2 regions of the Lactiplantibacillus koreensis genome follow, and region 2 is predicted to be linked to the other one. Evidence: predicted binding sites of a transcription regulator. Region 2 holds the regulator's gene; the other holds the start of a gene.

Region 1 (16,014 bases), 850 kb from region 2:
AACTTTAGCAGTTTTGTCCGGATGAACTTTTAAATTCACGTGGGCAATTGAATCAACGTTATTGTCAAAGAATCTTTGTAATTTACCCACCCGTTTTTGAACATAGTCACGAATAGCTTGTGTCACTTCGATATTTTCACCGCGAATATTAAAATTAAGCATAGATCTTCTCTCCCTTCACACACATTACTGTGTACCCAAAGTAATCAAAGGACCACTCTTCTATTACTTTGCTTGTTTTTATTATAATAGAAAGCGCTATAATAAACAATCTAAATGCGCCTTTCATTATAATTATCGTGATAAAGTTAACCCAATTACCCTTTTTGCGCCGTTTTCCAACAATAAATCAGCTGCATGCCGAATAGTTCGCCCAGTCGTATACACATCATCAACAATTACGATAGTCTGATCCTGAAGCTTAGGTGTCGTCGGACTTAAGGCAAACGGTTGTGGGGTTGCTAAGCGGTCCTCTCGTTTTTTTGCCGATTGCGCAATCGTTTTCACAATCGCTGCCGTCTGTAACCAGCTCTGATTTTCCCCATTAGCTAGCCAGCCGGTCACTTGATTAAAGCCGCGTGTTAGCATCGTCGCCGGTGTCACCGGAATCGTTACCATAAGCGTTGGTTGCAACTGAACTAGCCGAGCCTGTAACACCGCTGCAAAAACTTGCCGTAATCGAAAATCACCTTTAAATTTATATTGCTTAAAGTACGCTTGCATTGCAGAATTATATTCAAATAACGCTTGATTGTAAAATTCAGGTTGATTCCAGTGCTGACAGTCACGACATTGCGTCCGCGTTGTCTGGGCGCGGCCACAGCTGATACACGCACTAGTTGCGGCAATCGGCCGAAATTGTTGCCAGCATGCCACACAAACAACTGGTTGGACTAGTGGCCGCCAACTTAACAGCCATGACAAGGTTAAGTCAGGTTGTAACGGTCGTTGACACAGTAGACAGTTCATTTAGTAAGCGCCGACCTTTCCGATTAACTTGCTTAATTTGGCGTTGGGCTTGTTTGACTGGCCGTGCGTAACTGCTACAAATAAAACGCACTAAGCCAGTGGGCCGCTCTTTTGAACGACCTACGCGCCCTGCAATCTGAACTAACGCTGCCGTTGAAAAAATGGTATCATCAGCACCTAACACAATCACATCAATACCAGGAAACGTCACGCCACGTTCTAAAATCGTCGTCGTAATTAAATATTGTACTGTCGCCGAACGCATCTTCTGAACTTTCGCCAACCGGTCAGGATCAGTTGAATGCACTGTTAAACCGGTTAATTCCGGAATATTTTGTTGCACGGCCGCCTGAACCAATGTCAGTTGACTGACTCGGGGCACAAACAATAAAAATCGACGCTGCGTATGCGCATATTCCTGTAACCAGTGTCGTAACAAGGTTGGTAACTGGCCGTGTTTAATTTGACGCCACCAATTGGGCCGTAGGGTTACCTTAATGACCGGTAATAAATGCTGATGAAATCGTAATGGCAAATAGCTGATACTTAACTGATGCTGTCGTACTTGGCACAGCAACGCTCGACTAGGCGTGGCTGTCAAATATAATAATGCCCCCGTTGTTTTTAAGGCTTGCGTCACGGCATAAGTCAAACGTGGATTAGCAGCAAATGGAAACGCATCTACTTCATCAATAATTAACACATCGAAAGCCGCTCGAAATCGCAACAATTGATGTGTAGTACAAACGGTCAGTTGACAATAACGATAAGGCTCGGTTTGTCGCCCATGTAGTAAGGCAATATCCAAGCCAGCAAAAGCTGCCTGTAACCGCGGGTATAGTTCTAAGCAAACATCAACCCGTGGTGAAGCCACTGCAACTCGCAAGCCTTGTGCCAATGCCCAAGCTAACCCCGGAAACAACATCTCGGTCTTGCCGGCGCCCGTAACTGCCCAAAGTAAGTGGTGTTGATGTGTCGCAAACTTATCCTGAATAGTTGCTGCACAAGCGGTTTGTTGTGGGGTTAACGTACCAGTCCAAGTTAATTTAGGCCGCTTAGGAAAGTCATTAGGTTCCGGAATATGATACAGTGAAGTTAGGGTGCTAATCCGGCCCAGATTCAAACACTGATAGCAGTAATACTGTTGATTGGGTAATTGTGCCCATGCACGCTTTAACCGACTATGACAACGTTGACATTGCACTAAACTAGTGGTCACTTGCATACTCGCAAAACGTTGCGTATTAACTGGTAAGTCGCTAGCCTGAGCGACTGTTAGATTAAGCTGGCGACCATATAACTCATTCACTTGCATTAATTCATCCCCCTCACTAGTCAATTACGCATTCACAATTAACTTACTTTAAAGGAGCTGATTTATTTTGAGCATTCCGTACTACACCATTGCTCATGATTTTGTTTTTGAACAAACGATTAAAAAATCACGTTTCATTGTTCATCTTTACCGGCTAACTGATGAAACCATGGTTCAAGCTAAACTAGCCGCTGTTCGCGCTGAAAACCCGAAAGCCAATCATCATTGCTTTGCCTATCTGCTCGGCGCCGATGATCATATTCAACGGATGAGCGATGATGGCGAACCGGTTGGCACAGCTGGCGTACCAATTTTAGAAGCCTTAAAGTTGAATCAAGTCCACGATGTTTTAGCCATCGTCACCCGTTACTTTGGTGGCATTAAATTAGGAGCTGGCGGCTTAATTCGGGCCTATAATGGTACTCCTGCACAGGCTATCCAACAGGTTGGCAAAGTGCAACGAATCTTGCAAACTAGGTTAGCCATTAAGATTGGCTACCATCAACTAGATCGTCTTAATCATTATCTCAGTCAACAAAAGCTCGTCACGCTCACAACTGATTATGGCGTTGGTATCAGCTTAACGATTGCCGTTGACAGCAATCAATTAATGGCAACTCAAACTGACCTCACTAACTTATTAAGTGGCCAAGCCACCTTTACGAATCAAGGTGAACAATTTAACGAAGTTCCGGTTAAAATGACCTAAGACCACCAGTATTTTCCACATTTTAGCTATCAACCTTTTATTCTCTCGGCATACAAAAAGGCTGTAAAACCAATTTGGTTTCACAGCCTTTTTAGTTTACTTAAACCCTACACAACGGTTATTTCAAAGTGCTAATTTCACCCGAAACACCCCGGTCAACCTTCATTGAAGTCAATGGAATATAACCTAATTTCTTAACTAAACTACCTTGAACATCCTTTGAAGTCATATAGGTCAAGAAGGTCTTCAATTCACCAGTTGGTTGTCCCTTAGTATACATATGTTCATACGCCCAAATCTTCCACTTATTATTGGCAACATTCGCTTCAGTTGGTTTAACGTTATCAATTGATAGTGCTTCAACATCCGTCTTAACATATGAAAAGGCTAAATAACTAATTGCCCCCGGCGTGGTCGAAACAATTTTTTGTACGGTCCCATTCGAATCTTGTTCTTGGCTAGTCGCAACTTTAGCGTTATCTAGTCCCCATTTTTCGAAAGTTGCACGCGTGCCACTACCTTGGGCTCGGTTAACCACGGTAATTTTTTCGTCTTTACCACCGACATCTTTCCAATTGGTTACTTTACCCTGGAAAATTTGAACAAGTTGCGCCTTCGAAACATTAGTCACACCCGCATCTTTATTGACAACTGGTGCCATCCCAACAACAGCAACTTTATGATCAACTAGACCTTTAGCATCTAATCCTTTTTGTTCTTGTGCAAATAAATCAGAGTTACCGATATTGACTGAGCCCTTGGCCACTTGACTCAAACCAGCCCCAGAGCCACCGCCCTGCACATTAATCGTCACATTAGAATGAGCATTCTGGAACGTTTGTCCAGCCTGTTCAACTAATGGTTGCAACGCGGTTGAACCAGTCGCCACAATCTTAGTAGTCTTAGCCTTACTGCTACTACTGGTAGCCTTAGTACTAGTTGCCGAACTACTCCCACAACCAGCTAATAAGATGGTCATTGTTACGGCTAGCGCCCCTAATGTCACTGCTTTTTTCATAATCGAAACTCCCCTTTTTAATTTTGACTGTCATAATTAAAGCAATCAATGCGGCTAAATCAAAATAGCAAGTCTGGGTAGGAAGTGCTAAATGTGATACGAGCATGATCACCGTTTGATTTGAACAGTTCATTGATTGCTATTGGAACAGTTTCAATACTACCGTTCCTTTGTAAATTCAGAATAACGATTATGTAAATCCCTTGTATTGTTTTCGTAAAGGCTATTTAAGTAAACTTAGCTGCTGCTAAAAAAATAAACAGATTGGCTCACCATTACTGGTCAACCAATCTGTAAAAAATCAAGCCTTTAATTAATGATTACTCTTAGACGTAAAGCGTGCCACTGTTCGCTTAATCCAATTAAGCAAGGGTTGTCGATGATCCCCAGCCAGACCAATGGCTTCAACAAACAGTTCTAGTCCTAGCAATAACCCAATCGTTAATAAAATCGATCCGCCAATTGATGAGATTGGGTAAAGCAACGAAATAAACGAAAAAATCAGGGCAATCCCATAAATCACCATGACGGTTTGCCGATGGGTTAAGCCTAATTGCATTAACCGATGGTGAAGATGGTGCTTATCCGCCTGCGAGATTGGCTTTTTGTTTAAAATCCGGCGAATCATCGCATAAACCGTATCCGTAATCGGGACCCCTAAAATCATTACTGGAATCCCCACTGAAATTAAAGTGACATTCTTTAGACCAAATAGCGAAAATACGGCCGTCATAAATCCAATAAACAACGACCCAGTATCTCCTAAATAAATACGGGCCGGAAAAAAATTATAGGGTAAAAAACCCAGCATTGCCGCTACTAATGTAAAAATCAATAGGGACACAAACGTATTAGCGTTTAAGAAGAAGAAGCCAATCACCCCAGTAGTACTCAGAGCAATAATTGAAACCCCGGTGGCTAACCCATCCAAGCCATCAATTAAATTGATGGCATTCGTAATGGCTAAAATCCACAGTAGCGTAATTGGCAAACTCATCCAATGAAAGTGAATTAAACCAATAAACGGGAACGTAAACGTTGTCATCTTAATGCCACCAATGAAGTAAACCTCTAAGGCCGCTAGCGTAATTCCTAACATCTTTTGACGCGGTTTTAATTCAAAAATATCATCAATAATCCCAGTTGCTAAAATAATCACTTCGCCACCCAATAATGCAAAAAACAAGCGACTTGGAAATTGGTGCATCAAATAGAGCATGGTGGTCCCAATGGTATAGGCGATAAAAATGGCAAGTCCACCCATAGTTGGCATTGAAATTTTATTGACTCGGCGACTGTTCGGTTTATCGACTGCCCCAATTTTAAACGCAAGTTTTCGCACAAACGGCGTTAAGATGGCCGAGATCATCATTGTCGCCATTAAACAGACTAAGATTTCAAATTTAATCATTTGCGCGCAACCCCTCTCTCATTACTTATTGATAATTATACAAATCTCTGTCGGCCTTGACAACTTGATTCAATGAAACTTAGGAAAGGCAACACATTTCATTCACAATTTAGCCAAAAACGACGCGGTAAATGGCCAAGCCATCACCGCGTCGTTAGCTAATTACTCTTTTAAGTGATAATTATACGTTGAAACAATAATATTTTCACGCGAGTTCAAAACTGCTCGCAATCGTAAACTCGTTTGGTTATGCAAAATATTCTGCCAAGGCTTTTTCGGCACAAATTGTGGCACCAAAACCGTGGTTGAAAAATTACGTTCCGCCGCCCGCTTCGCAATCACATCGCAAAAACGTAAGGTAGGCGTTGCGATGGACCGATAAGATGAATGAATATCCACAAATCGAACATCTGGGAAAGTCGACTTAAACTCAGCCGCTGTCTTATGCTCTTTTTCAGGATTTTCATCAAACGACACATGCATGGCAATCACATAATCACCAATCGACCGGGCATAATTAACCGCTGCAGCCGTCACTCGTGTCACATTCGAAACCAAGACGATGACTGTCGCACCATCATAATCATATAACTCCGCTTTTTCTTTAGCAATCACCCGTAACTGGGCAGCAACGCGATTATAATGCACATGAATCCGATAGAACATATACAGTAAGAGTGGCATCACAATTAAGTAAGGCCAGACGTTGCCAAAATGTAAGGCAAATAAGAAAACAACTAATACTAAAGAAATTAAGGCGCCTAACAAGTTAACGGCCGCCTTCATCCACCACCATTGGCCTCGTTCACGTAACCAATGGATAATCATACCAGATTGCGATAAGGTAAACGGCACAAAGACTCCGACTGCATATAGCGGAATCAGCAAGGTCGTTTTCCCATGGAAAATAAAAATCAACGCAATCGCGCCAACCGCTAGGGAGATAATCCCATTGGAATACCCTAACCGATCACCACGGTCCATATAGGCATGCGGCAAAAACTTATCTTTAGCTAAATTGTAAGCTAGCACTGGAAAGGCTGAAAAACCTGTATTGGCAGCAACTGCTAAAATTAACGCCGTTGCTAATTGTAACAAGTAGTAAAACAAACCATGTCCAAATACTGCAGCCCCAATTTGTGATAAGACCGTATTACCAGCCTGTGGTTTAATGCCTAAGAAATAACTCAAGTAAGTAATCCCACCAAAGAAAACTGCCAAAATAATTGCCATAATCGCTAACGTATTGGCAGCATTACGCCGCTTTGGTCGTTTAAAATTAGGCACCGCATTACTAATGGCTTCCACCCCAGTTAACGATGATGACCCCGATGAAAAAGCACGGAAGAACAGCACTAAGGTCATCCCCTGCACAGGTGCGCCCATTGCCGCTGACGCATGATAATCTAAGTTACCACTGGCAATATTCATAATTCCCCACATGATCATCCCAACAATCATAATAATAAAGAAATACACGGGGAAAGTTAAGAACGCCGCAGATTCACGCATTCCACGTAAATTTAAAGCCATAATAGCTATTACAATTAACACCGAAATCAAAACTTGGTAGTGCCCCAACGCTGGCACCGCCGACGTAATAGCTTCGGTTCCAGAAGTTACAGAAACTGCCACAGTCAACATATAATCAACCAACAACGACCCCCCAGCAACTAACCCTGCTGGTCGGCCCCAGTTCGTACTTGCAACCACGTAAGCCCCACCACCAGATGGATAGGCTCTAATGATTTGTCGATAAGACATCGTAATGGCAAATAACAAAATTAAAACTAAAGCTGCCACATATAATTGATACATCAAAGCTGCCGCTGACAAAGTAATCAAGACAGTCGTAATCTGCTCAGTACCATAAGCCACTGATGAAAGCGCGTCTGAGGACAGCAGCGCCAGTGCCTTGAACTTAGTGAGTGCTTGCCCACCCTCATCCATGGTTTTTAACGGTTTACCAATTAGCAACCGTTTTAAATAACGCCACATGCTAATAACTCCTTTATCCACAAAATAATTATTTTCAAGTAAGTGATAAGTCAAACTAGATTTTACTACTTTAAATTAGTAAATACTACACGTTTCGACCATCACATTATTTTTTTTGCTGTTACTCACAGAACTCACAGCCATTTAGTTGCGTCCCCAGCTGATTCCAGTAGTCGACCATAAAAAAACACCTACTCGACTGAGTAGGTGTTTTGAACAGCAAGCTTACATCATACCGCCCATACCTGGGTTTGGTGCTGCAGGTGCTGCGGGTGCCTCTGGAGCTGGCTTTTCAGCAACAACGGCTTCAGTCGTTAATAATAACGCTGAAACTGAAGCAGCATTTTGTAATGCTGAACGAGAAACCTTGGTTGGGTCCACGATTCCGGCAGCAATCATGTCGCCCCATTCGTTAGTTGCAGCATTGAAACCAACGCCTGGCTTTTGTTCCTTAAGCTTTTCAACGATAACTGAACCTTCTAAACCAGCATTTTCAGCAATTTGCCGAACTGGTTCTTCAAGTGCGCGCTTAACAATGTTAATCCCAGTTTGAACATCACCGGTTTCTTTCAAAGCATCAACGGCTTTGATAACATTAACAAAGACAGTCCCACCACCAGGTACGAAGCCTTCTTCAACGGCAGCACGGGTCGCATTCAAAGCATCTTCAATCCGGTACTTACGTTCTTTTAATTCAGTTTCAGTTGCGGCCCCAACACGGACAACGGCAACTCCGCCAGCTAATTTAGCTAAACGTTCTTGTAATTTTTCTTTGTCGAAATCAGAAGTGGTTTCAGCAATTTGGTTACGGATAAATTCAACCCGTTCGCTGATGGCATCTTTATCGCCGGCACCTTCAACGATAGTCGTGTTATCTTTGGTAACTGTTACTTTGTTAGCTTGACCTAATTGATCGATAGTTGCATCTTTCAATTCAAGACCCAAGTCATCAGTAATGACAGTCCCACCAGTTAATACCGCGATATCTTGCAATTGTTCCTTACGACGATCGCCAAAACCAGGTGCTTTAACCGCAACCACGTTGAAAGTCCCACGCATTTTGTTTAACACTAAGGTTGGTAAAGCTTCGCCAGAAATGTCATCCGCAATAATTAACAATGGCTTGCCTTGTTCCACAATAGATTGTAGTAATGGCAAAACATCTTGGATGTTAGAAATCTTTTTGTCGGTAATTAAAATGTAAGGATTGTCTAAATCAGCTTCCATTTTATCGTTATCGGTAACCATGTATTGTGATAGGTAACCACGATCAAATTGCATACCTTCAACCACGTCCAAGCTAGTATCAACACCACGTGATTCTTCAATGGTGATAACGCCATCATGACCAACTTTTTCCATGGCTTCCGCAATCAACTTACCAGTTTCTTGGCTAGCTGAAGAAACGGCTGCGATTTGCGCAATATCTTCTTGCGTCTTAACTTCATGGGCCATTGAATGCATGGCGTCAACAGCAGTCTTCGTTGCAGCTTCAATCCCGCGACGAATCCCAACTGGGTTAGCCCCAGCAGTGACGTTCTTCATGCCTTCGTTGACGATTGATTGAGTCAATACCGTTGCGGTAGTGGTCCCATCACCGGCAATATCGTTAGTTTTTGAAGCGACTTCAGAAACTAACTTAGCACCCATATTTTCGAAATGATCTTCAAGTTCGATTGCCTTAGCAATCGTAACCCCATCATTAGTAATGGTTGGTGAGCCGTATGATTCTTCCAATACAACGTTACGACCCTTAGGACCTAAAGTTGATTTAACAGTGTTAGCTAATTGGTCAACACCTTTGAGCATTGCTGAACGTGCGTCTTCAGAGAATTTTAATTCTTTAGCCATTATTTGTATTCACCTCATAAATAAATTTTGTTTTAATTACTATCAGTTAAATGGATTAGTCTTCAACCGCGACAATATCTTTTTCGTGTAAGACTAGATAAGTTGACCCTTCATACTTAACTTCAGTACCTGCGTACTTGTCAAACAATACTTGATCGCCGACTTTCACGCTTGGTGCAACCTTTGAACCGTTATCTAAAATCCGGCCATCAGATACAGCAACAACCTTACCACTTTGTGGCTTTTCCTTAGCATTGTTGGCAATAACAATACCACCAATCGTTTGTTCTTCTTCTGCTTGTTGTTGTAAGATGACACGATCACCTAATGGTTTTAACACGTGAATCCCTCCATTTATTCTTTTTTAGCACTCACAAACATCAAGTGCTAATCACAAAGATAACTATATCATTTTAATTTAAGAATGCAAGTTATTTGTCAATAATTAGTCAAAGAAAGTCAAATCGATTATAATGAACTTACTTAAGTCAAATCTGACTCGAAATTTTATTGTTAAAGGACGTGAGCTAATGGCTAATCGACGCCAATCGCTGACGGTTTTAATCGTCTATTTTATTATCTATGCCCTACCCACTTTATTAGCCCAAGGATTTCATCAGCTTGGATCTTGGATTTTCTTAATTCAAACCTTGGATTACTTACTAGGCGCTATCATCTTAGTATGGCTCGCCTGGCGAACTAAAACGCCTAATGCTGTCGAACAACAGCCTAAGAATTGGGTCAGTACGGTTCTATGGGGGCTTATCGGAGTCGTCTTAGTGCTTGCCGGTCAAGTCGTTATTCTACGCTTGACACAACTGCTCGGCCAGTCAACGGCCTCGGCCAATACCAACACGTTACTCACCATTGGCCAGAAATATCCCTTCTTCTTACTGGCAGTGCTCGTTGGGGCGCCAATTATGGAAGAAATCGTCTTTCGTAAAGTTATCTTCGGTAACCTAACGACGGTTACTGGAACAGTCGGTGCCGCTGTTATTTCTAGTTTACTATTTAGTTTTGCTCATGCGGATGGACACTTAATTTTATATGCCTTTATTGGACTCCTCTTTTGTTGGCTGTACCGGCACACCGGTCGCATTCAAACCTCAATGATTGCGCATATTTTGATGAATGTTGTCGCAGTCTTACCTTTATTTTTAACTTAGAATGACTAAAAGACGCAACCATTTTTTGGTTGCGTCTTTTGCTAACTAAATATTATTCAGCTGATTTATCGCCAAGCTGTTCCCCATAATGTTCAATGAAATAAATTAAGGTTTGCAATTCATTCGTTAAATCAACATTTTGAACCCGAATAGTCTCAGGCACTGAAATGCGTAACGGCGTAAAGTTCATAATCCCTTTAACGTTAGCATCAACTAGTTCATCCGTAACGTCTTGAACGACTGAAGTTGGCACCGTTAAAATGGCAATCTCAATTTGTTGTTCAATTAATTGTTTCTTTAATTCCGCCATTGGATAGACGGGAACGCCGCTTTGAACCGTATTAGCGATTGATTCGTTAACATCAAAAGCTGCTGAAATACGGACATTGCTATTTTTATGAAAATTAAAATTAAGTAACGCATGACCCAAATTTCCGACCCCAATCAAGGCCACGTTAGTCAACGTATCTTGATTTAAAATTTTCTTAAAAAATGCCAAGAGCTTTTCAACATCATAGCCATACCCGCGTTTGCCTAATGCCCCAAAATATGAAAAATCTCGTCGAATCGTAGCTGAATCAACTTTAACTGCTTCTGACAGCTCCGTTGACGAAACCCGTTTCTTGTCAGCATCTAATAAAATGTTCAAATACCGATAGTATATCGGTAACCGCTTGGCCGTTGCCCGTGGAATTTTTGTTTCTGCCATTTGACGACCCTCCTTATCAAAAGTTTGTGAATTTGCTGACACTATTCTAGCATAACAGGCCACTTTGTGAAATAATATTTACTTATTATTCCCTTTCACTAGGGCTAACAACGACAATATGCTACAATTATTTGACGAATCCACCTCGAAAGGAGTTTAAAAAAACGTGATTTTACTACAAGTACAACAAGTCATGCGGCGTTTTGGCGCTGATGTCTTGTTCGATAACGTACAATTAGATATTCAAGACCATGCGCGCGTCGCCTTAGTTGGTCGCAACGGTGCTGGTAAATCAACCTTATTAAAAATGATTGCCGGTGAAACCGTTCCTGACGAAGGTCAAATTTCAATGCGTAAAGGCTTAACCATCGGCTATTTGGCTCAAGATCAAGGCTTAAACAGTGCCCATACGATTTGGGAAGAAATGAGCAGTGTCTTCGCTGAACTACATCAACTAGAAGCTCAAATGCACCGGTTAGAAGCCCAATTAAGTGATCCTGAAGTTATTGCTGATGACCCGACTTACCAGCAAACACTAAAGACCTATGACCAGGTTCAAACTGAATTTCAACAAAAAAATGGTTACGGTTACCAGGCTGAAATCCGGGGTGTTTTGCATGGTTTTCAATTCAATGCTGATGTTTATGACAAATCCGTTACTGAGCTATCGGGAGGCCAAAAAACTCAGCTGGCTCTCGCCAAACTACTATTAGAAAAACGTGATTTACTCATTTTGGATGAACCAACCAATCATTTGGACGTTGAAACGCTCACTTGGCTCGAAAGTTATCTTCAATCCTACACGGGCGCCTTGCTAATTGTGAGTCATGACCGCTACTTCTTAGATCGGGTCGTCAATGAAGTCTACGATTTATCTCATCATGAAATGGTACATTATACCGGTAATTATGATCAATATGTCCAACAAAAAGCGGCTCGCATTCAAGCGGAATGGAAGCATTATGAAAAACAACAGACCGAAATCAATAAATTAGAAGACTTTGTCAATCGGAATATCGTACGAGCCTCAACCACCAAGCGGGCCCAATCACGACGAAAACAACTCGAAAGAATGACGCGTTTGGACCGCCCCGAAGGTGATGAAAAAACCGCCCACTTTGGCTTTCATGCAGCCAAACAGAGTGGCAACATTGTCTTAACTGTCAAAGATGCGGCGGTTGGCTATCAAGATCAAATCTTGTCATCACCGGACACATTAAATATCAAAAAACATGAAGCAATTGCCATCGTGGGTCCCAATGGGATTGGTAAATCAACCCTTCTGAAAAGTATTCTAGGTCAAATTCCATTTATTAAAGGGCAAGCGGTCTTTGGCACCAATGTCGTTACCGGTTATTACGATCAGGAACAAAAAAATTTGCATGCTAAAAAAACCGTCCTTAGTGAACTTTGGGACGAACATGCTACCACTCCCGAAAAAGATATTCGAACCATTTTAGGTAGTTTCTTGTTTACTGGTGCCGATGTCGATAAATCAATCGGTTCCTTATCTGGGGGCGAACGGGCACGCTTACTGCTGACCAAGTTAGCCATGGAAAATGACAACTTTTTAATCCTAGACGAACCGACCAATCACTTGGATATTGACAGTCGTGAGGTATTAGAAGTTGCGCTTAACGATTTTGACGGGACCCTCTTATTCGTCTCACATGACCGTTATTTCATTAATCAAGTTGCCACCAGTGTTGTTGAAGTGTCCCCAACTGGCACGGAACTGTTCTTAGGTGACTATGATTATTATATTGATAAAAAGCAAGAACAAGCTGAGTTAGCCGAATTGGCAGCTAGCGAGGCTGCAGCTAATGACGCAATTAACGCAGCTACAGCCATTAGTGAAGCCGGTACGCCGGTGACCCAGTCCAAGGGACAACAAACCTATCAAGCCAGCAAACAACAACAACGGACTAAGCGTAAGTTAGAACGTTCAGTTGCCGCGCTAGAACAACAAATGAGCGACTTAGAAACTAAGGCTACAGAAATTCAAGAACAAATGTCCCAACCAGCCGTCTTTGCTGATGCGACAAAATTACAAGAATTTCAACAACAATTGGAACAAGTTAACGCAGCACACGAACAAGCTGAAAACGACTGGACTGAACAAGCTGAAGCCTTGGAAAACCTAGCTTAATATAAAAGACCGATACTAAAACAATCACTGCAAGAATTCACAACTTCTTGCGGTGATTGTTTTAGTATCGGTCATCGAGGGTGTCAAAATGTATCCCCACTCATTTTTTAGTGGACCATATTGGGCATCCAATCAAATTCTAAGCTAGGATCAGCATTTAACGTTGCATCACCAAATTGCTGGTGTTGATATTGCACATAAGCAGCTGCGCCAATCATGGCCCCGTTATCACCACATAATTTTAAAGGTGCTAATAATAATTCAGTGTTCGGAAACTTGGTTGGCAGAACTTTTTGTAACCGTTCACGTAGTCCTTGATTAGCCGCAACTCCACCAGCCAATACCAATTGTTTAACGGGATACTTTTCTAAAACGCGCATCGTCTTGCTCGTTAAAACATCAACCACACTAGCTTGAAAACTAGCCGCTAAATCATTCTTATCCAAAGTTTCACCAATCTGATCGGCATGATGAACCGTATTGATAAAGGCACTCTTTAAGCCACTAAAACTAAAGTCAAAGTTATCTTCATCAATCATGGCACGTGGAAATTTGAACGTATCTTGGCCTTGATGAGCCATTTCGTCGATTACTTTTCCAGCTGGATAGGGCACACCTAAAACGCGACCGATTTTATCATAAGCTTCACCAGCCGCATCATCTCGGGTTTCACCGATGATTTCAAACTGACCGTCCGCTTGCATATACACCAATTCCGTGTGCCCACCGGAAACGAGTAACGCCATTACCGGAAATTCAAAAGGCTTAATAAACCGGGCTGCATAGATATGCCCGGCCATATGATTAACTGGAATTAAAGGTAAATGATGGGCATAGGCCACCGTTTTAGCCGCATTTACTCCGACCAACAATGCGCCCACTAAGCCTGGACCGTACGTCACTGCAACAGCATCTAAGTCATCATATGTGACCTTAGCTTCTGTTAATGCCGCTTCAATGCATAAGGTAATTTGTTCAATATGATGGCGACTAGCAACTTCTGGCACCACACCACCGAATCGTTTGTGACTATTAATTTGAGTCGCAATCACGTTTGACAGAATCGTTTGTCCATCCGCAATCACGGCAACACTCGTTTCATCACAACTAGATTCAAAGGCTAAAATTAAATTTTGCTTTTCCACGCGTTATCATCCTCAATTAATAATTTTTCGCATAATTAATGCATCTTCACGCGGTTGCTGATAATACGCCTTCCGCGTCGATAGTTTCGAAAAACCACACCGAGCATATAACCGTTGCGCAGTGTGGTTACTATCACGAACTTCTAAAAAAACCTGACTAGCTATGGGTAACTGGCGTAAGACGGTCTGCAACATGAATGTCGCATGGCCTTGGCCTTGATAGGCAGGCACAATGGCCACATTAGTAATTTCAACTTCATCCAACACTATCGTCAAACTGATAAATCCAATTGGTTGCCCCCTCACCACTAAGAGCTGATAAAGTGATTGGGGCATTGCCAAATCTGCTGCAAAAGTTGCTAACCGCCAAGGCGCACCTTGAGGATAAGCTAACTGGGCTAACTCATAACACAGCTTAGCTACAGCTGATTCAGTTGCATAAACCGAACTGGCAATTAACTGCCGCTCAGTCATTAGCAGTGGCTACCGGTAAATGATACGTCATATCAAGCGCATCCTCATGATCACCAAAATAATACCGTTTCTTGATGCCGGTCTTTTCAAATCCCAAACTAGTGTATAAACGTTGTGCGTTCACGTTACTAGCCCGAACCTCTAAGGTCACCGTCCGATAATTTAAATACCCAGCTCGTTCAATCATCGTTGTCATCATGTACCGACCCAACCCTTGATTTTGAAAATCAGGATGAACGGCAATATTCGTAATATGCGCATCTTGACGCCGATCATCAAAAGCACATCCACAAAAGGCACACAGCCGATCTTCATGACGCATAACAATATAAAAACGACCACTTTGACGACGCAGTTCAGTCTTAAAGGCGTTTTCGTCCCAAGGGGTCTTGCCCGCATAAACGGCGCGCTCAATGGCTAACATCTCTGGGACATCTGTAATCAGGGCCCGCGAGACATAGTACCCGGTCGGACCAACTTGCACAACGTGATTATCAATCGTCATTATTTTTTGACGGCGTTGACTACGGTTTTTCGTTACTCTCTGAAAGTACTGCTTAAATCTTCTCAACATATGGGGCATGGTCCTCTTTCGGATGTTTGGCTAGCCATTCGCGTTCTGCTTGCGTTAGCCGTAAGTAATTGGGCACAAAATTGTGTAGCTGTTGCACAGGAGTGGCCGTTAAGCCTAATAAACCAAGTACAGCTGCTTGCGGTAAATCTAATTGTGGTTGGGCGCGAACAAACCGATCACCAAGTTGCGCACTGAGCGTCGCTTGCGTTATTGCCACATCCGCACCAATAAAGACAATTGATTCTTGATATGCGATTAATTGTTGACACCACTCGGTTACACTCACATGCTGGTCTGCAATCACCGACACTGGTCGTTGATGCACAATCCGATATAATCCCGTAAATAAATTATCACGTCGGGCATCAAACACAGGTACCACTAATTGTCCTTCTTCAACCACATTGCCAGCCAAAGCCGCAAGACTAGAAATACCTACCAGTTCTTTATCTAACGTATAGGCTAGTGTCTTGGCAGTCGTGACCCCGATTCGTAATCCGGTATATGACCCGGGTCCCTTGGCCAC
Region 2 (16,014 bases):
GTAAACGGGGGCAAAATGCCCGCTTGGCTGCAAAATTAACTGGATTTAAGATTGATATTAAATCTGAAACCGAAGCTTCTGATATAATGGATGAAAAGCCAGCTGAAGTAGCACCTGAAGTTACCCCCGACGCACCTGAAATCGACGTGGTTGCTGACAGTGCTGCGCCAGTTGAACCATCAATTTCTGATGATGACGACTTAGACGTTACCGCAACGGTAGCTGATGATCCGCACCCTTCAGCGAGTGATGAGGCGTAATTAGAGGAGGTCCGGGATATGAAAAAAAGAAAAGTGCCGTTACGCAAAGATATTGTAACGGGTGAGATGCATCCAAAAAAAGACTTAGTCCGGGTTGTTAAAAACAAGCAAGATGAAGTGTCTGTTGATCCGACCGGTAAAAATCCGGGTCGTGGCGCTTATATCGCACTAGATGTTAAGATTGCTGAGCAGGCTAAAAAGCAAAAGACTTTTGATAAGGCTTTTGGGATTAAAGTGGACGCCGCTTTCTATGATGATTTAGTGGCATATGTTGATCATCAACAAGCCCGAAAGGAATTGTTCGGTGATGACGCCTAATCAAGCTTGTTTAAACCTACTGGGTCTTTCAAGGCGTGCCAGAAAACAAATTGCAGGTGAAGGATTAACCCTAGCCGCAATTCGTAACCAATCGGCAAAATTGGTCTTTATTGCCAGTGATGCCGGTCCCACGACTGCTAAGAAGTTTCATGATAAGGCCCAATTTTATGATGTACCAGTGATCGATACGTTTACAAAAGCGGAAATGAACACGGCAACCGGTAATCAACGTACGGTTTATGCGATTACCGACCGGGGGTTTGCGCGGAAGATGGTAGCGATCATGACTAGTTAAAGGAGGGTGAAGATATGGGGAAAAAGCGAATTTATGAATTAGCGAAGGAGCTAAATATCCCAAGTAAACAGTTGATTGCGCAAGCACAACAGTTGGGATTCTCCGTCAAAAATCATATGTCGACACTCGGTGACAATGAAGAGCGGCAATTAAAAGGCGCTCGCACTGCTACCAATCCGAAATCTACAACGACTGGGGCAACCAGTCCGGCTTCAAAAACTGAAGCCAAAAGTGTGACACGAACTGCTAACCAGCAGCAATCCAACTCGCGTCATCAACAGAGTGGTGATTCTTTGAATAATAATCGAAATAATAACAAAACTAATAATAGTAGCAGTAACAGTAGTAGTAGTCAAAACCGGAGTAGTAACAACAGTAGTCGGACTAGTTCAACTAGCTCACGGCCATCAAGTTCACGGTCAAATACAACTAATAGCAACCGGAGTAACGGTAATGCTAGTCGTTCTAATACGACTAACAACCGGACGAGTAATAACACTAACCGGAGCAATGGCAACTCAGCTAATCGCTCAAACAGTACGACTAACTCGCGGAGCTCATCGAATAACTCGAGTCGTACTAGCAATAATACTAACCGATCAACAACTAGCTCAAATCGGTCAACGACCAGCTCAAACCGTTCCAACACCAGCAGTAACCGTTCAACAACGAGTTCTAATCGGACCAGTAACAGCAATCGAACTACTAGCGGCAGCAACAACAATAACAGCAGCCGTAATGGTAGCGGGCGCTTTGGTGGCGGTTTAAATAACAGTAATAGTCGTTATCGTGGCGGGAATAACAATCGTCGTCGTAATAAGAAACAAAGCCGTAAGAATCAACGGATTCGTCAAGTTAGCAACAAGCCAGTTTCAGTTCGTAAAGACCGGCCATTGCCAGAAACGTTGATTTATACAATCGGGATGAATGCCCAAGATTTGGGTAAAATTTTGCATCGCGAACCAGCTGAAATTATCAAGAAGTTGTTCATGTTAGGGGTTGCGGTTAACCAAAACCAATCCTTAGATAAGGACACGATTGAAGTTTTAGCAGCTGATTACGGCATCAATGCGCAAGAAAAAGTCCAAGTGGATGTCACCGACTTAGATAAGTTCTTCGATGATGAAAACAACAATACTGAAAACTTAGAAACACGAGCACCAGTTGTTACGGTTATGGGTCACGTCGATCATGGTAAGACAACGTTGCTTGATAAGTTACGGCATACACATGTTACCGCTGGTGAAGCTGGTGGGATTACCCAAGCAATTGGGGCTTACCAAGTCAAACATGCTGGCAAACCAATTACATTCTTGGATACACCTGGACATGCGGCCTTTACAGAAATGCGGGCGCGTGGTGCTGACATTACCGATATTACAGTCTTAGTTGTGGCTGCTGATGATGGTGTTATGCCACAAACAATCGAAGCGATTAATCATGCGAAGGCTGCCAAGGTGCCAATTATTGTGGCGGTTAACAAGATTGATAAGCCGGGTGCTAACCCTAACCATGTCATGGAACAATTAACTGAATATGGGTTAATTTCTGAAGACTGGGGTGGCGATACGATTTTTGTTCAAATCTCAGCTAAATTCGGTAAGAACTTGGATGAATTATTGGACATGATCTTATTACAAGCAGAAGTCTTAGAATTAAAAGCTAATCCGAAACAAAATGCGGCTGGTTCAGTGCTAGAAGCTAGTTTGGATCGTGGTAAAGGTTCAACAGCAACCTTGTTAGTTCAACAAGGGACGATGCATGTTGGGGACCCAGTTGTTGTTGGGAATACCTATGGTCGTGTACGGACGATGACTAATGATCAAGGCCGACGTCTGAAAGAAGCCATTCCATCAACACCAATTGAAATTACTGGGTTAAGTGATGTTCCTGAAGCGGGTGATCGTTTCGTGGTCTTCGATGACGAAAAGACAGCGCGTGATGCTGGTGAACAACGGGCTAAACAAGCTTTAATGGATGAACGGAAGCAAACTGCACACGTTACGTTGGATAACTTGTTTGATTCAATGAAACAAGGTGAAATTAAAGAAGTTGACGTCATTATTAAGGCGGATGTTCAAGGTTCTGTGGAAGCCTTAGCGGGTAGTTTACGGAAGATTGAAGTTGAAGGCGTGCGGGTCAATATTATCCATACCGCAGTTGGGGCCATTAACGAAAGTGATGTCGCTTTAGCAGAAGCAAGTAACGCTATCATTATCGGGTTCAATGTACGGCCAACGCCACAAGCCAAGTCCCAAGCTGATACTGACGATGTCGATATTCGATTGCATCAAGTTATTTATAACGCAATCGACGAAATCGAAAGTGCGATGAAGGGCATGCTCGAACCAACTTACGAAGAAAAAATCACTGGTCAAGCCGAAATTCGTGAAATCTATAAGGTTTCTAAGATTGGTACAATCGGTGGTGGGATGGTCACTGATGGGGTTATCCATCGGGATTCTGGTGTTCGAGTTATCCGTGATAGCGTCGTTATTTATGATGGCAAGTTAGCCAGCTTACGGCGGTTCAAAGATGACGTTAAGGAAGTTAAGCAAGGCTTTGAATTAGGTTTACGGATTGAAGACTATAACGATATTCGTGTTAACGATGTTATCGAAGCTTATGTCATGAAGGAAGTTCCGGTTGAATAAACGGACGCCAACGGAGGTGCATTAGCGATGGCACAACATTATCGAGTCGGTCGACTAGAGCAAGAGATTCAACGTGAAGTCGATGACATTTTATTGAAACGAGTTCGGGATCCACGCGTGGCTGGGTTAACGATTACCGGTGTAACGGTAACGGGAGATTTACAGCAAGCAACGATTTACTACAGTATTTTATCTGATAAAGCATCAGATGATGCGAAGACGGCTGCGGGGCTTGAAAAAGCGAAGGGGCTGATTCGGAGTGAATTAGGGTCACGTCTCAGTATTTATAAGACGCCTGAACTTACTTTTGAGCGGGATCATTCCGTTCAATATGGGAGTCATATTGATCAATTAATTAATAACTTGAAACGTCAAGATTAAGCAAGACATCAACCTTAAAAAGCGTCGCCAAATCCATGTGGATTGGCGACGCTTTTTTGGCGGTCAAATGGTGTGGTATACTGAACAGAGTTAATTTTAAGGAGCAAAAATAATGCCAAACGGAATTTTACCATTATATAAACCCCGTGGTCTGACTAGTTTTGACTGCGTTGCCAAAATTCGTAGATTATATCAAACTAGAAAAGTGGGCCATTCTGGCACCCTCGATCCGAGTGTAGATGGTGTGTTGCCAATATGTATCGGTAATGCGACCAAAGTTGTACAGTTTTTAGTCGCTTCTGGCAAAGAATATCAAGGGAGTATTACCTTTGGTTTTGCGACGACAACAGAAGATTTAGATGGTGAAGAGGTCGCAAGAACACCGATCACTAAGCCGTTTACGGCGGCCGAAATTGATGCGGCTTTAGCACAAATGACGGGTACCATCACCCAAATCCCGCCAATGTTTTCAGCGGTGAAAGTGAATGGTCGGCGATTGTATGATTATGCGCGGCATGGTGAGACAGTTGCACGGCCAGAACGGCAGATTGAAATCGCTAGCTTCAAGCAACGTCAAGCCGCGACTTATGATGAGACGACTAAAACGCAGACGGTTTATTTTACTGTGGCTTGTAGTAAGGGGACTTACGTTCGAACTCTGGCGGTCGATGTTGGAAAAAAGCTAGGCGTCCCCGCAGTGATGAGTGATTTAACGCGTTTAAAAAGTGGTGGTTTTACACTGGATCAAACCGTTACTTTTGAAGAAATTGCGGCTCAAGTTGAAGCAGGGACCGCTGATGACTTATTAGCACCCATTGATCGAGCTTTAACGCAGTATCCACAAGTGGCGCTGACGGCTGCTCAATGGGAACGTGTACGGAATGGGGCCTTTTTAACGGCTGATGAAGGCCAACAAAAAGCCCCTAATGCAGACACGTTGGTTGCATTGACCTACCAAGGCAGTCTAAAATGTCTATATGGTTATCGTGAGGCCGAACAACGTTATAAACCATTTAAAATGTTTTCGGTAAATTAAGGAGTTTTTTTGACATGCAGGTGATTAATTTAACTTATCCTGATGTCACTGGTCAAATTCCAGCTGGGCCAGTTGTTCTGGCACTCGGCTTTTTTGACGGTGTACATCAGGGCCATCAACAAGTGGTGGCAACGGCACGAAAAGCAGCTCAAGCACAAGGTGCCCGGCTTGCAGTGATGACGTTTGATCAGCATCCCTCCGTTGTTTTTCAAAAGACAGACCCACAACAAGTGCGCTATTTGACGACCATTGAGCAAAAGGCCGCTTTGATGTCAGAATTAGACGTTGATTTATTGTACGTTTTACATTTTGATGCAACTGTCGGGGCATTACCGCCCCAAGTCTTTGTGGATCAATTAATTGTTGGCCTCCATGCAGAGACAGTGGTTGCTGGTTTTGACTATACGTATGGTCCTGCGTCGATTGCAAATATGACGCTTTTAAGTTCCTATGCGCAGGGTCGATTTGACATTATTGAGGTGCCCAAAAAAATTGATGCACAAGCTAAAATTAGTTCGACCCGGATTCGAACAGCGCTGGATTTAGGTCAAATTGATGAAGCTAATGAATTATTAGGTTATCAATATGAAACGACGGGGCTGGTTGTTCACGGTGAAGCTCGTGGGCGAACGTTGGGCTTTCCAACGGCAAATGTTGCGCATAATACCAATACCCGAGTACCTGGTATTGGTATTTATGCCACGATGGTTCAAGTTGGCTCACAGTGGGTGATGGGGATGGCTTCAGTTGGTCACAATGTCACCTTTGGTCAAGATCGGCCGATTACCGTTGAAATTTATTTGTTAGATTTTATTGGCGATATTTACGGCCAAACTTTAGTGATTCGCTGGGGTCATCGGATGCGTGGCGAAGTGAAGTTTGAAGATGCGGCCGGTTTAGTTACCCAGCTAAAGAGTGATGAACAGGCGACTCGGGCTTATTATGCGAGTCACCCGTTTCAGGCCAAACCGAGATTATGGTCAGCTGTTGCAGCGAACGTGCACGATGAGGAGGACTAGCAAATGGTAGCAACAAATACGATTTTTCAACATGGGACGTTAGGGTTATTAGTGCCAGGGTTATATACGGGGACGATCACTGCTGGTGAATTGTTAACACATGGTGATACTGGGATTGGGACTTTAGATGGGTTAGATGGTGAGGTCATTATTTTAAATGGCACTGCTTATCAAGCACGCGAAGACGGCCAGATTCGTGAGATTGCGGCGACCGAAACGTTACCATTTGCCTCAGTTCATTTTGAAAAGCCAGCGATCAGTAGTCCTGTTGCCGAGCTGACACAAGCGGCGTTTGAAAAGCAGTTGTTAAAGGACTATCAATTAATGAATGTTTTTGCAGCAGTCCGAGTAGATGGCCGGTTTAAACACATCAAGACGCGGGTCGCCCCACGTCAGCAGCCACCTTATCAGACTTTGGTAGCGGCTACGGCCCATCAGCCAGAATTTGAAGGGCAAGCCGTCGATGGGACGATTATTGGCTACTTTGCGCCACAGCTTTTTCAGGGGGCGACAGTCGGTGGGTTTCATTTACACTTCTTAAGTCAAGACCATCAGTTAGGTGGGCATGTCTTGGGTTTTGAAATTGACCAAGCGACGGTTAAGGTTCAACGTTTTGCAGACTTTAAGGTACATTTACCAATTGACAATCTGGCTTATCTACAAGAACCATTTGATAATCAAGCCATTGATTCTGCCATCAATCGGGCAGAACGCTAAATTGAAATCATTGCCATTAGCCTTGGACCATGGTCCGAGGTTTTTTGCGGTCTTGGTGGTTAGCTAGACTAAATTAGCAGTCCAACAATTATTTTGCTAAAAAACTTTGTCTTCCCTTGACTTTAACCTAGGAGGTTGTTATATTAGTAACTGTGTTAGCACTCTATTGAGTTAAGTGCTAAAAAGAGGTGATGATCACGTTAACTGAACGACAAAGCCTAATTTTGAAGGCTATTGTCCGTGACTATACCGAAGGCGGTAACCCGGTCGGGTCTAAATCCTTAGTACAAGAGCTGCCCATGAAGGTTAGTTCGGCCACCATTCGTAATGAAATGGCCCAACTTGAAGATTTAGGTCTAATCGTCAAAACGCATCTATCTTCTGGTCGGATTCCGTCAATTAAAGGCTATCGTTATTATGTTGATTATATCTTGAAGCCTGAAAAAGTTGACGGCAACGATTTGAAGGTCATCCAACATTCATTGGGTGGTGAATTTCATAAAATTGATGAGATTGTCGCACAATCGGCGGAAATTTTGTCACAATTGACAAGTTATACGACGTTTACACTGCGACCGGAATTAAAAAACAGTCGGTTAAGCGGCTTCCGGTTAGTTCCACTAGGTAATCATCAAGTGATGGCGATCTTGGTGACGAATAACGGCGATGTCGAGAACCAGACGTTTACAATTCCAAATGACTTAACCGGTGATGAGCTGGAACCAGTTGTCCGTTTCATTGATGACCAATTGATTGGCCTGCCGTTACAAGACGTCTTGTCAAAGTTACAGCAAGAAATTCCGTTGAAATTATCGCAGTACTTGCAAAATCCCAACGGGTTCCTGGATATCTTTGGCAGTGTATTGTCCAAGGCAGCTTCTGAACGATTTTATGTGGGTGGCAAATTAAATTTATTTAATTATACGACCATGCAGAATCCTAAGGAAATGCAGTCATTGTACTCGTTGCTTGATCAGACCGACAGTCTCGCAAATGTGATTGGGTCGCCTGGTCAGCATATTCAAGTACGAATTGGTAACGAAATTACCAATGATTTGCTGAAAGACTATAGTCTAATTACCGCAACGTATGATGTTGATCGGCACGGGCAAGGCATGATTGCCTTGCTTGGACCGACCGCCATGCCATACTCACGAATGATTGGCTTAATGGGCGCGTTCCAGCGTGAACTGGCCCGCAAACTGTTAGAATATTACCGGTACTTTGATGAGTGACGGACAGGGAGATGAAATCATTGGCAAAAAAACCAACTACTAGCGAGCAAGCTGATGAGCAGATGGCTAGCCAAACGGCACAGTCCGCAGCTAAGCAAACCGCATCAACTGATGATCAAACAGACGCGCAAACCGATACGGCGACAGCGCCGGTTGATCCCGCGAATGCAAAACTCGCAGCTTTGCAGCAAGAACTAGATCAAAAGGATGACCAATTATTACGGACGCAAGCTGAAATTGTGAACATGCGAAATCGGTTTAAGAAGGAACAAGCGTCAATTATTAAGTATGATGGTCAAACTTTAGCTAAAGATGTGTTACCAGTGCTTGATAACTTGGAACGGGCTTTAGCCACCGATGCCACCGATGAGACTGCACAACAGTTGAAGAAGGGTGTCGAAATGGTTTATGGTCATTTACAAGAAGCCTTGAAGAAAAATAACGTTACCGAAGTCTCAGCTGATGGGGCAACGTTTGATCCGACTATTCATCAAGCTGTTCAAACAGTACCCGCAACGGATGACCAACCAGCTGAAACGGTGGTTAAAGTGTTGCAAAAAGGGTATATGTTTAAAGACCGCACCTTACGACCAGCGATGGTTGTTGTGGCGCAATAATATTAAATCAAAAAAACTATTTAAAAGAGGTTTGTTAATTTATGGCAAGTAATAAAATTATCGGTATCGACCTTGGGACAACTAACTCTGCAGTTGCAGTTCTTGAAGGTAGCGAACCAAAAATTATCACAACACCTGAAGGCGGCCGGACGGTCCCATCAGTTGTTGCATTTAAAGATGGCGAAACTCAAGTTGGTGAAGTTGCCAAGCGGCAAGCAATCACTAACCCTAACACGGTTGCTTCAATCAAGCGTCACATGGGCGAAGCTGGCTACAAAGTAAACGTTGAAGGCAAAGATTACACGCCACAACAAATTTCAGCAATGATTTTACAATATATCAAGGGTTTTGCTGAAGATTACTTAGGCGACACCGTTGAAAAAGCGGTTGTAACCGTACCTGCATACTTTAATGATGCGCAACGACAAGCAACTAAAGATGCTGGTAAAATTGCTGGTTTAGATATCGAACGGATTATCAATGAACCAACCGCAGCGGCCTTAGCTTATGGCTTAGACAAAACTGACAAAGATGAAAAAATCTTAGTTTATGACCTTGGTGGTGGGACCTTTGATGTTTCCATCTTGGAATTAGGCGATGGTGTGTTTGAAGTCTTATCAACCAATGGGGATACCCAACTTGGTGGGGATGACTTTGACCAAAAGATTATTGATTGGTTAGTAGCTAGTTTCAAGGCTGATAATGGCGTTGATTTAGCACAAGATAAGATGGCCTTACAACGGTTAAAGGATGCTGCTGAAAAAGCTAAGAAGGACCTTTCAGGTGTTTCTGAAGCACAAATCAGTTTACCATTTATCTCAGCCGGTGCTAGTGGTCCCTTGCATTTGGAACAAACTTTAACTCGGGCTAAGTTCAATGAATTGACTGCTGATTTAGTTGAAAAGACTCGCATTCCAGTTGAAAACGCCTTGAAGGACGCAAACTTAACAACTGCTGACTTGGACGTGGTTATCTTAAACGGTGGCTCAACTCGGATTCCAGCTGTTCAAGATGCCGTTGAGAAATGGACAGGTAAAGAATCAAATCATTCAATTAACCCTGACGAAGCAGTTGCTTTAGGTGCTGCTGTTCAAGGTGGGGTCATTACTGGTGATGTTAAAGACGTGGTCTTACTTGACGTTACACCGTTATCACTTGGAATTGAAACCATGGGTGGGGTCTTCACGCAATTAATCGAACGGAATACCACCATTCCAACTAGCAAGTCACAAGTATTCTCAACGGCCGCTGATAACCAACCAGCTGTTGATATTCATGTCTTGCAAGGTGAACGTCCAATGGCTGCTGACAACAAAACCTTAGGTCGTTTCCAATTAACTGATATTCCTGCAGCCCCACGTGGCGTTCCTCAAATCGAAGTTAAGTTTGATATTGATAAGAACGGGATTGTTAATGTTTCCGCTAAGGATATGGGGACTAATAAGGAACAAAAGATTACTATCAAGAGTTCAACGGGTCTTTCTGACGAAGAAATTGATCAAATGGTCAAGGAAGCCAAAGAAAACGAAGATGCTGATAAGAAGCGTAAAGAAGAAGTTGATTTGAAGAACGAAGTTGATCAATTAATCTTTACGACTGACAAGACGCTTAAAGAACTCAAAGGCAAAGTTTCTGACGACGAAGTTAAACAAGCTCAAGATGCGCGTGATGCTTTGAAGAAAGCTCAAGATGACAATAACGTTGATGAAATGAAGACTAAGAAGGACGAATTGAACAAGATTGTTCAAGACTTATCAGTCAAGTTATATCAACAAACGCAACAAGCCCAAGGCGATGATAGCGGTGCTGCTGATGCCGCAGATCAAAGCAAGGAAAACGGTGATGACAACACTGTTGACGGTGACTTCGAAGACTTAGATAAAGATAAGGATAAGAAGTAACCATTATCGGTTGCAACAAAAAGCCAAGGCCGCGCGGCTTTGGCTTTTTGTGTCAGATATGCTAATATTAATGGGACTTTATCAAGGATCATTAGGAGGTTACAATGGCAGAACAAGATTTATATAAGGTTCTGGGTGTTGCGAAAGATGCGAGTCAGGACGAAATCAAGAAAGCTTATCGGAAGCTTTCAAAAAAGTATCATCCTGATTTAAATCATGAAGCGGGCGCTGAGGACAAGTTTAAGGCTGTCAATGAGGCTTATGAGACATTAGGTGATCCACAAAAACGGACCCAGTATGATCAATATGGCTCAACGGGCGGTCAACAAGGCGGCTTTGGTGGCGCTGGCGGTTTCAATGGTCAAAGTTACGGTGGCTTCGGCGGCGGTGGCGGTGGTTTCGAAGATATCTTTAGTTCATTCTTCGGTGGCAACGCTGGTGGCGGTAGTCGGCGGCCAAATCCGACTGCACCGCAACAAGGTCGGGACTTACAATATGAAATGACGTTGAAGTTTGAAGATGCCATTTTTGGGAAACAAACTAATATTACCTATAACCGTGAAGAACAATGTGAAACTTGTGGTGGTTCTGGGGCTAAGCCTGGGACGTCACCAGTGACTTGTTCGAAGTGTCAAGGGAGTGGCTATATTCAAGTTCAAACGAATACCCCCCTTGGCCGCATGATGAGCCAACAAGTCTGTGATGTTTGTCATGGAACTGGTAAAGAAATCAAAGACAAATGTGCAACTTGTGGTGGCGCCGGTCATACTGAACAAAGTCATTCCATTAAAGTAACGGTGCCAGCTGGGGTTGAAGAAGGCCAACAGATGCGGTTACAAAATCAAGGAGAATCCGGAGTTAACGGTGGTCCTTACGGTGATTTGTTTATTATCTTCCGAGTTGAACCCAGCGACGAGTTCGAACGGGATGGTGCTACGATTTACTTTAAATTGCCAATTGATTTCGTCCAAGCGGCGTTAGGTGACGAAGTGCAAGTTAAGACGGTCCACGGGGATGTTAAGATGAAAATCCCTGCTGGTACGCAGACTGGCACCACGTTCCGTTTACGTGGCAAGGGCGCACCACGTTTACGTGGTAACGGTACTGGTGATGAACGGGTCACGATTATGATTCAAACGCCAACCAAACTCAATAAGGGTCAAAAAGAAGCCTTAAAGACGTTTGCAAAGGCCAGTGGTAAAACAGTTGCCGGTAATGGAAAAAGTTCACTATTTGATAAATTACGTGGCGTGTAAGTTAAATGATTAAAAATTAAGTTGAACGGCTTGTCTTCTGGCAAGTGTTCAACTTTTTTTGTGTCAAGAAATGGGTGATATCGTAAAGTAAAGACGCTTGTTTATTAACTAACCTTCCTGGCGTGTGATTTTTCAATAAACGGTTTCGATATATTACAGGTGGCTGATTTAAGGGTGCTAGAATTAATCAAGGAGGTGAATCAATGGCCACTTTTCAAAGGTGTGCCGCTAAAACTAACGGTAATGTTACAAAACCGTTACAAAACCGACCTTTGATTAGACGGACAGGCAAGTTTTTATCCTTTTCAAGTGCAAAACGGGTTCAATTCAGCTAGCCTGCTAAACTAGTACTATTGAACTTGATGAATCAGGATTGAGGCTAAGTGTAATCGTTGGCTAGGATTCATCATAAATTAACGGATGGGGAAGTTAATAACTTTGAAACGATTAAAACTAGTTTTATTGATTATATTGGGAATTGGTGTGATTGGTGGCGGTTTTGGGGCTTATCATTACCATACTAAACGAGTTGAGCAGGCACAGCAGCAAAAAATTGCCGCAAAAAAGGCGCAAGCACGCCGGACAGCTCAAAAGCAGCGGGTGATTGCTAAAAAGATTAAAGCCGCTACATTTTCGAAGACTAAGAACGCTAATGCGCAGATCACAAAAATTTTAAAGACGAGCCAGTTCGTGGGGACTGCCTTAGTCGTTAAGAATAACCAAGTGATTTATCAAAGGGGTTTTGGTTACGCTAATAAGGCAAAGGAAACATTGAATGGACCGACGTCTAAATATCAAATTTTGTCGATTCAAAAATCAATTACTGCAGTTGGTATTATGCGATTAGTCCAAGCTGGTAAGTTGAAGCTAACTGATCCGGTCAATAAATATTATCCAACTATTAAAGGTGGCACGACGACTATCCGGCAATTATTGGATATGACTACTGGTTTTCGATTAAAGGATGGCTCAACTGATACCTTAGATGAACAACAAGTCGTTGATTATGCAGTTAAACACTTAACATTTACACCGGAAAAATTGGGGACCTTCAACTATTCTTCCGTAAACTTTCTATTATTAGCGGGGATTATCCGTCAAATTACGGGACAATCTTATAAGACGTTTTTCAACCAACAGATTATTAAAAAGCTTGACTTGCACCAAACAGGTTTCGTGATTAACGGTCAAGGCAAAGGTGCGACGACTGGCTATCAGGCTGTGACGGGGCAAATGACGCCTACTTATGCGACAAAAGCTCCTGAAACGACTGCCCAAATGGCAAATGAACTTGGAACCGGTCAAGTTTATATGAGTGCTGGCGATTTATTCAAAACGGAACGGGCGATTGTGGATGGTCAATTGTTAACGCCTAAAAATGTGGCAATTTTGCATAAGCGTACCGCTACAGGAACTTACGGTGGTGGTGTCTATAATGATCAACCAACCGCATTGCGTTCACACGGGGTTGGCTATGGTTATGAATCTGGCATCCGCTTATCTAAAGATGGCAAAAACGGTGTCGTGTTATTATCCAACTATTATCGGTCGACTGACACGTTATTAACAGCGATGAATAAAATCTATCAGGAAATGATGCGCGGTAATCTGAAGTGACCTGTTGATTGACTTATTTTGAGGAGGTGAAGGCATGTTCGCAAAATTGAAACTCTGGTTCCAACGTCCAGTTGTTCAATTCATTGCGCTTACAGTATTCTACTTTGCTGTCATGCTTGCCCTGGTTTATTTGTACGGGTATAGCGGTATTAATCAGGCCAAGTTTATCTACAATGAATTTTAATTGAGAACGGATTAATTTGTTTTTGGGGGAGATTACTAATGATCAAAAATATAATCAGTACCATTGATGATTATGCACGGACGCAACCTGAAAAAGTGGTTTATGATGTCCAGGGCGTGACGCACACGTACGCTGAATTAAAGGCTTATTCAGATGCGTTAGCAGCTCACCTCGAGACATTAGCTTTAACACCAAAGGCACCAATCATTGTCTTTGGTGGGCAAACTTTTGAAATGATTGCCACTTTCTTAGGCGTGGTTAAAGCGGGACGCGCGTACATTCCGATTGATACGCATTCACCAAATGAACGCTTAACGATGATTAATGCCATTGCCAAGCCCGCAGCAGTGATTGCGGTTGCCGATTTGCCAACTGGAGTAGGCACGACACCTGTTATTATTCCAGATCAATTAAAGGCAATTTTTGCAACGCCTGTACAGTACCAGCCACAGCATGCGGTAAGTGGTGATGAAGATTATTACATCATCTTTACTTCAGGCACGACTGGTCAACCTAAAGGGGTCGAAATTAGTCACACCAATTTATTGAGCTATGTTAATTGGATGTTAGGCGATGATTTTGGTTTACCTGAGCACCCTAAGGCGTTATCACAACCACCGTATTCATTTGATTTATCGGTCATGGATGTGTATCCAACTTTGGCTAGCGGAGGGACCCTGTATGCTTTACCAAAGGCAGTGACGGATGACTTCAAACAGTTATTCGCAGTTTTACCAACGTTACCGATTAATGTTTGGGTTTCAACGCCCTCATTTATGGATATCTGTTTGTTAGAACCTAAATTTGATGCCAGTCATTTACCTAACTTAACGCATTTTCTGTTTTGCGGTGAGGAACTGACGCATAAGACGGCCGCAACGCTCAAAGCGCGTTTCCCGGCCGCACGAATCTTTAATACGTATGGTCCGACAGAAACTTGTGTGGCGGTGACACAGATTGAAATTACAACTGCGGTCCTTGAAAAATTTACCCGCTTACCAATTGGTTATGCAAAGGCTGATACGCAAATGTTGGTCGTAGATGAGGCTAATCAACCGGTCGCCACCGGGGTTGAAGGTGAATTAGTAATTGCTGGACCTAGTGTATCTAAAGGCTACTTGAATAATCCAGTTAAAACGGCGAAGGCCTTCTTCAACTTAGCTGGTCAACGTGCTTATCATACTGGTGATATTGGGACGATGGATGCGGATGGGTTGTTCCGTTACTGTGGTCGGGTAGACTTTCAGATTAAAATGAATGGTTACCGTATCGAACTAGAAGAAGTCGATCATTTTCTCGGTCAACAACAGCACATTAAGCAAGCAGTCGCAGTGCCTAAATATAATAAGGATCATAAAGTCACACAGATGATTGCGTATGTTGTGCCTAAAGCCAATGATTTTGCCAGTGACTTTGCCTTAACGACTGCAATTAAGAAAGACTTACAAGGAATGATGATGGAATACATGATTCCGCAACGGTTTGTTTATCAGACCAGTTTGCCACTAACGCCGAACGGTAAAATTGATGTTAAGTCGATCATTAAAGAGGTTAATCCCGAATGATGTCCTTTACGTTTGATCCATATGGTAATCCTACGTATTTCATCCTACTATTCATTGCGCTATTACCATTGATGATTGGGTTACTTTATGGTCACCGCTCGCATATTTATGAATCAATTATTTCCTTTGTATTCTTGTTGCTGACTTTTGGTGGCGTGAAGTGGCACACAGGGATTGCATTGTTGATTTACTTGGTTTACCAGATTTGTCTAGTTTGGTTATATTCGCGGTACCGGCAACGCGCCGATTCACCGAATAAAGGCTGGATATTTGTGGTTAGCGTCATTTTAGCGATTATTCCGTTGGCAGTGGTAAAAATCACGCCGGCCGTTTCACATGGCGCTAGTTCTATTATTGGGTTTTTAGGTATTTCCTACTTAACCTTCAAAGTGGTCCAAACTATTATGGAAACTCGTGATGGGACGATTAAAGAGTTCCATCCGATCTTATTCGGACAGTTCTTACTATTTTTCCCAACCATTTCTTCAGGACCGATTGACCGTTATCGTCGCTTTGTTAAAGATTATGATAGTGTGCCAACGCGAGTGAAGTATTTAGATTTGGTGGAAAAAGGCGTCCGGTACATTTTCTTGGGATTCTTGTATAAGTTTTTATTAGCTTATATTTTTGGCACGTTAATGTTACCAACTGTGGGGCATGCGGCTCTACAAGCGCATGGTATTTCATGGGCCTTGCTGGGGTACATGTACGTGTACAGCATGGATTTATTCTTTGATTTTGCCGGCTACAGTTTGTTTGCAGTTGGGGTCAGTTATTTAATGGGGGTCGAAACCCCAATGAACTTTAACCAACCGTTCCGGTCAAAGAATATTAAAGATTTCTGGAATCGTTGGCACATGACGCTGTCATTTTGGTTCCGTGACTTTATCTACATGCGGATGGTGTTTTTCTTCATGAAACATAAAGTCTTTAAGAGCCGGATTACGACGGCCAACGTC

The links. The regulator HrcA, encoded in region 2, represses chaperone genes, less so after heat shock. The targets are predictions, from matches to a motif close to TTAGCACTCNNNNNNNNNGAGTGCTAA.
Region 1: a site for HrcA is predicted at 9,636-9,662, ahead of groES (co-chaperone GroES). Genes of this name have one in related genera too.

What each region holds. Positions count from the first base shown of each region.
Region 1 is NZ_CP027190.1:1,906,194-1,922,207, reverse strand. Features, by position in the region: gene hpf (ribosome hibernation-promoting factor, HPF/YfiA family) at 1-162, opposite strand, end outside; gene C5Z25_RS09235 (ComFC family protein) at 295-969, opposite strand; gene C5Z25_RS09230 (ATP-dependent helicase ComFA) at 932-2,284, opposite strand; gene C5Z25_RS09225 (YigZ family protein) at 2,352-2,993, shown strand; gene C5Z25_RS09220 (phosphate ABC transporter substrate-binding protein) at 3,112-4,011, opposite strand; gene C5Z25_RS09215 (glycosyltransferase family 4 protein) at 4,325-5,422, opposite strand; gene C5Z25_RS09210 (APC family permease) at 5,585-7,420, opposite strand; gene groL (chaperonin GroEL) at 7,646-9,271, opposite strand; gene groES (co-chaperone GroES) at 9,327-9,611, opposite strand; gene C5Z25_RS09195 (CPBP family intramembrane glutamic endopeptidase) at 9,802-10,437, shown strand; gene C5Z25_RS09190 (redox-sensing transcriptional repressor Rex) at 10,490-11,146, opposite strand; gene C5Z25_RS09185 (ABC-F family ATP-binding cassette domain-containing protein) at 11,313-13,295, shown strand; gene tsaD (tRNA (adenosine(37)-N6)-threonylcarbamoyltransferase complex transferase subunit TsaD) at 13,403-14,440, opposite strand; gene rimI (ribosomal protein S18-alanine N-acetyltransferase) at 14,453-14,914, opposite strand; gene rimI (ribosomal protein S18-alanine N-acetyltransferase) at 14,907-15,488, opposite strand; gene tsaB (tRNA (adenosine(37)-N6)-threonylcarbamoyltransferase complex dimerization subunit type 1 TsaB) at 15,472-16,014, opposite strand, start outside.
Region 2 is NZ_CP027190.1:262,602-278,615, reverse strand. Features, by position in the region: gene nusA (transcription termination factor NusA) at 1-260, shown strand, start outside; gene rnpM (RNase P modulator RnpM) at 279-578, shown strand; gene C5Z25_RS01325 (L7Ae/L30e/S12e/Gadd45 family ribosomal protein) at 568-873, shown strand; gene infB (translation initiation factor IF-2) at 888-3,527, shown strand; gene rbfA (30S ribosome-binding factor RbfA) at 3,555-3,908, shown strand; gene truB (tRNA pseudouridine(55) synthase TruB) at 4,021-4,944, shown strand; gene ribF (riboflavin biosynthesis protein RibF) at 4,959-5,963, shown strand; gene budA (acetolactate decarboxylase) at 5,967-6,680, shown strand; gene hrcA (heat-inducible transcriptional repressor HrcA) at 6,872-7,915, shown strand; gene grpE (nucleotide exchange factor GrpE) at 7,936-8,532, shown strand; gene dnaK (molecular chaperone DnaK) at 8,574-10,433, shown strand; gene dnaJ (molecular chaperone DnaJ) at 10,538-11,689, shown strand; gene C5Z25_RS01275 (serine hydrolase domain-containing protein) at 12,128-13,306, shown strand; gene C5Z25_RS01270 (teichoic acid D-Ala incorporation-associated protein DltX) at 13,341-13,490, shown strand; gene dltA (D-alanine--poly(phosphoribitol) ligase subunit DltA) at 13,529-15,055, shown strand; gene dltB (D-alanyl-lipoteichoic acid biosynthesis protein DltB) at 15,055-16,014, shown strand, end outside.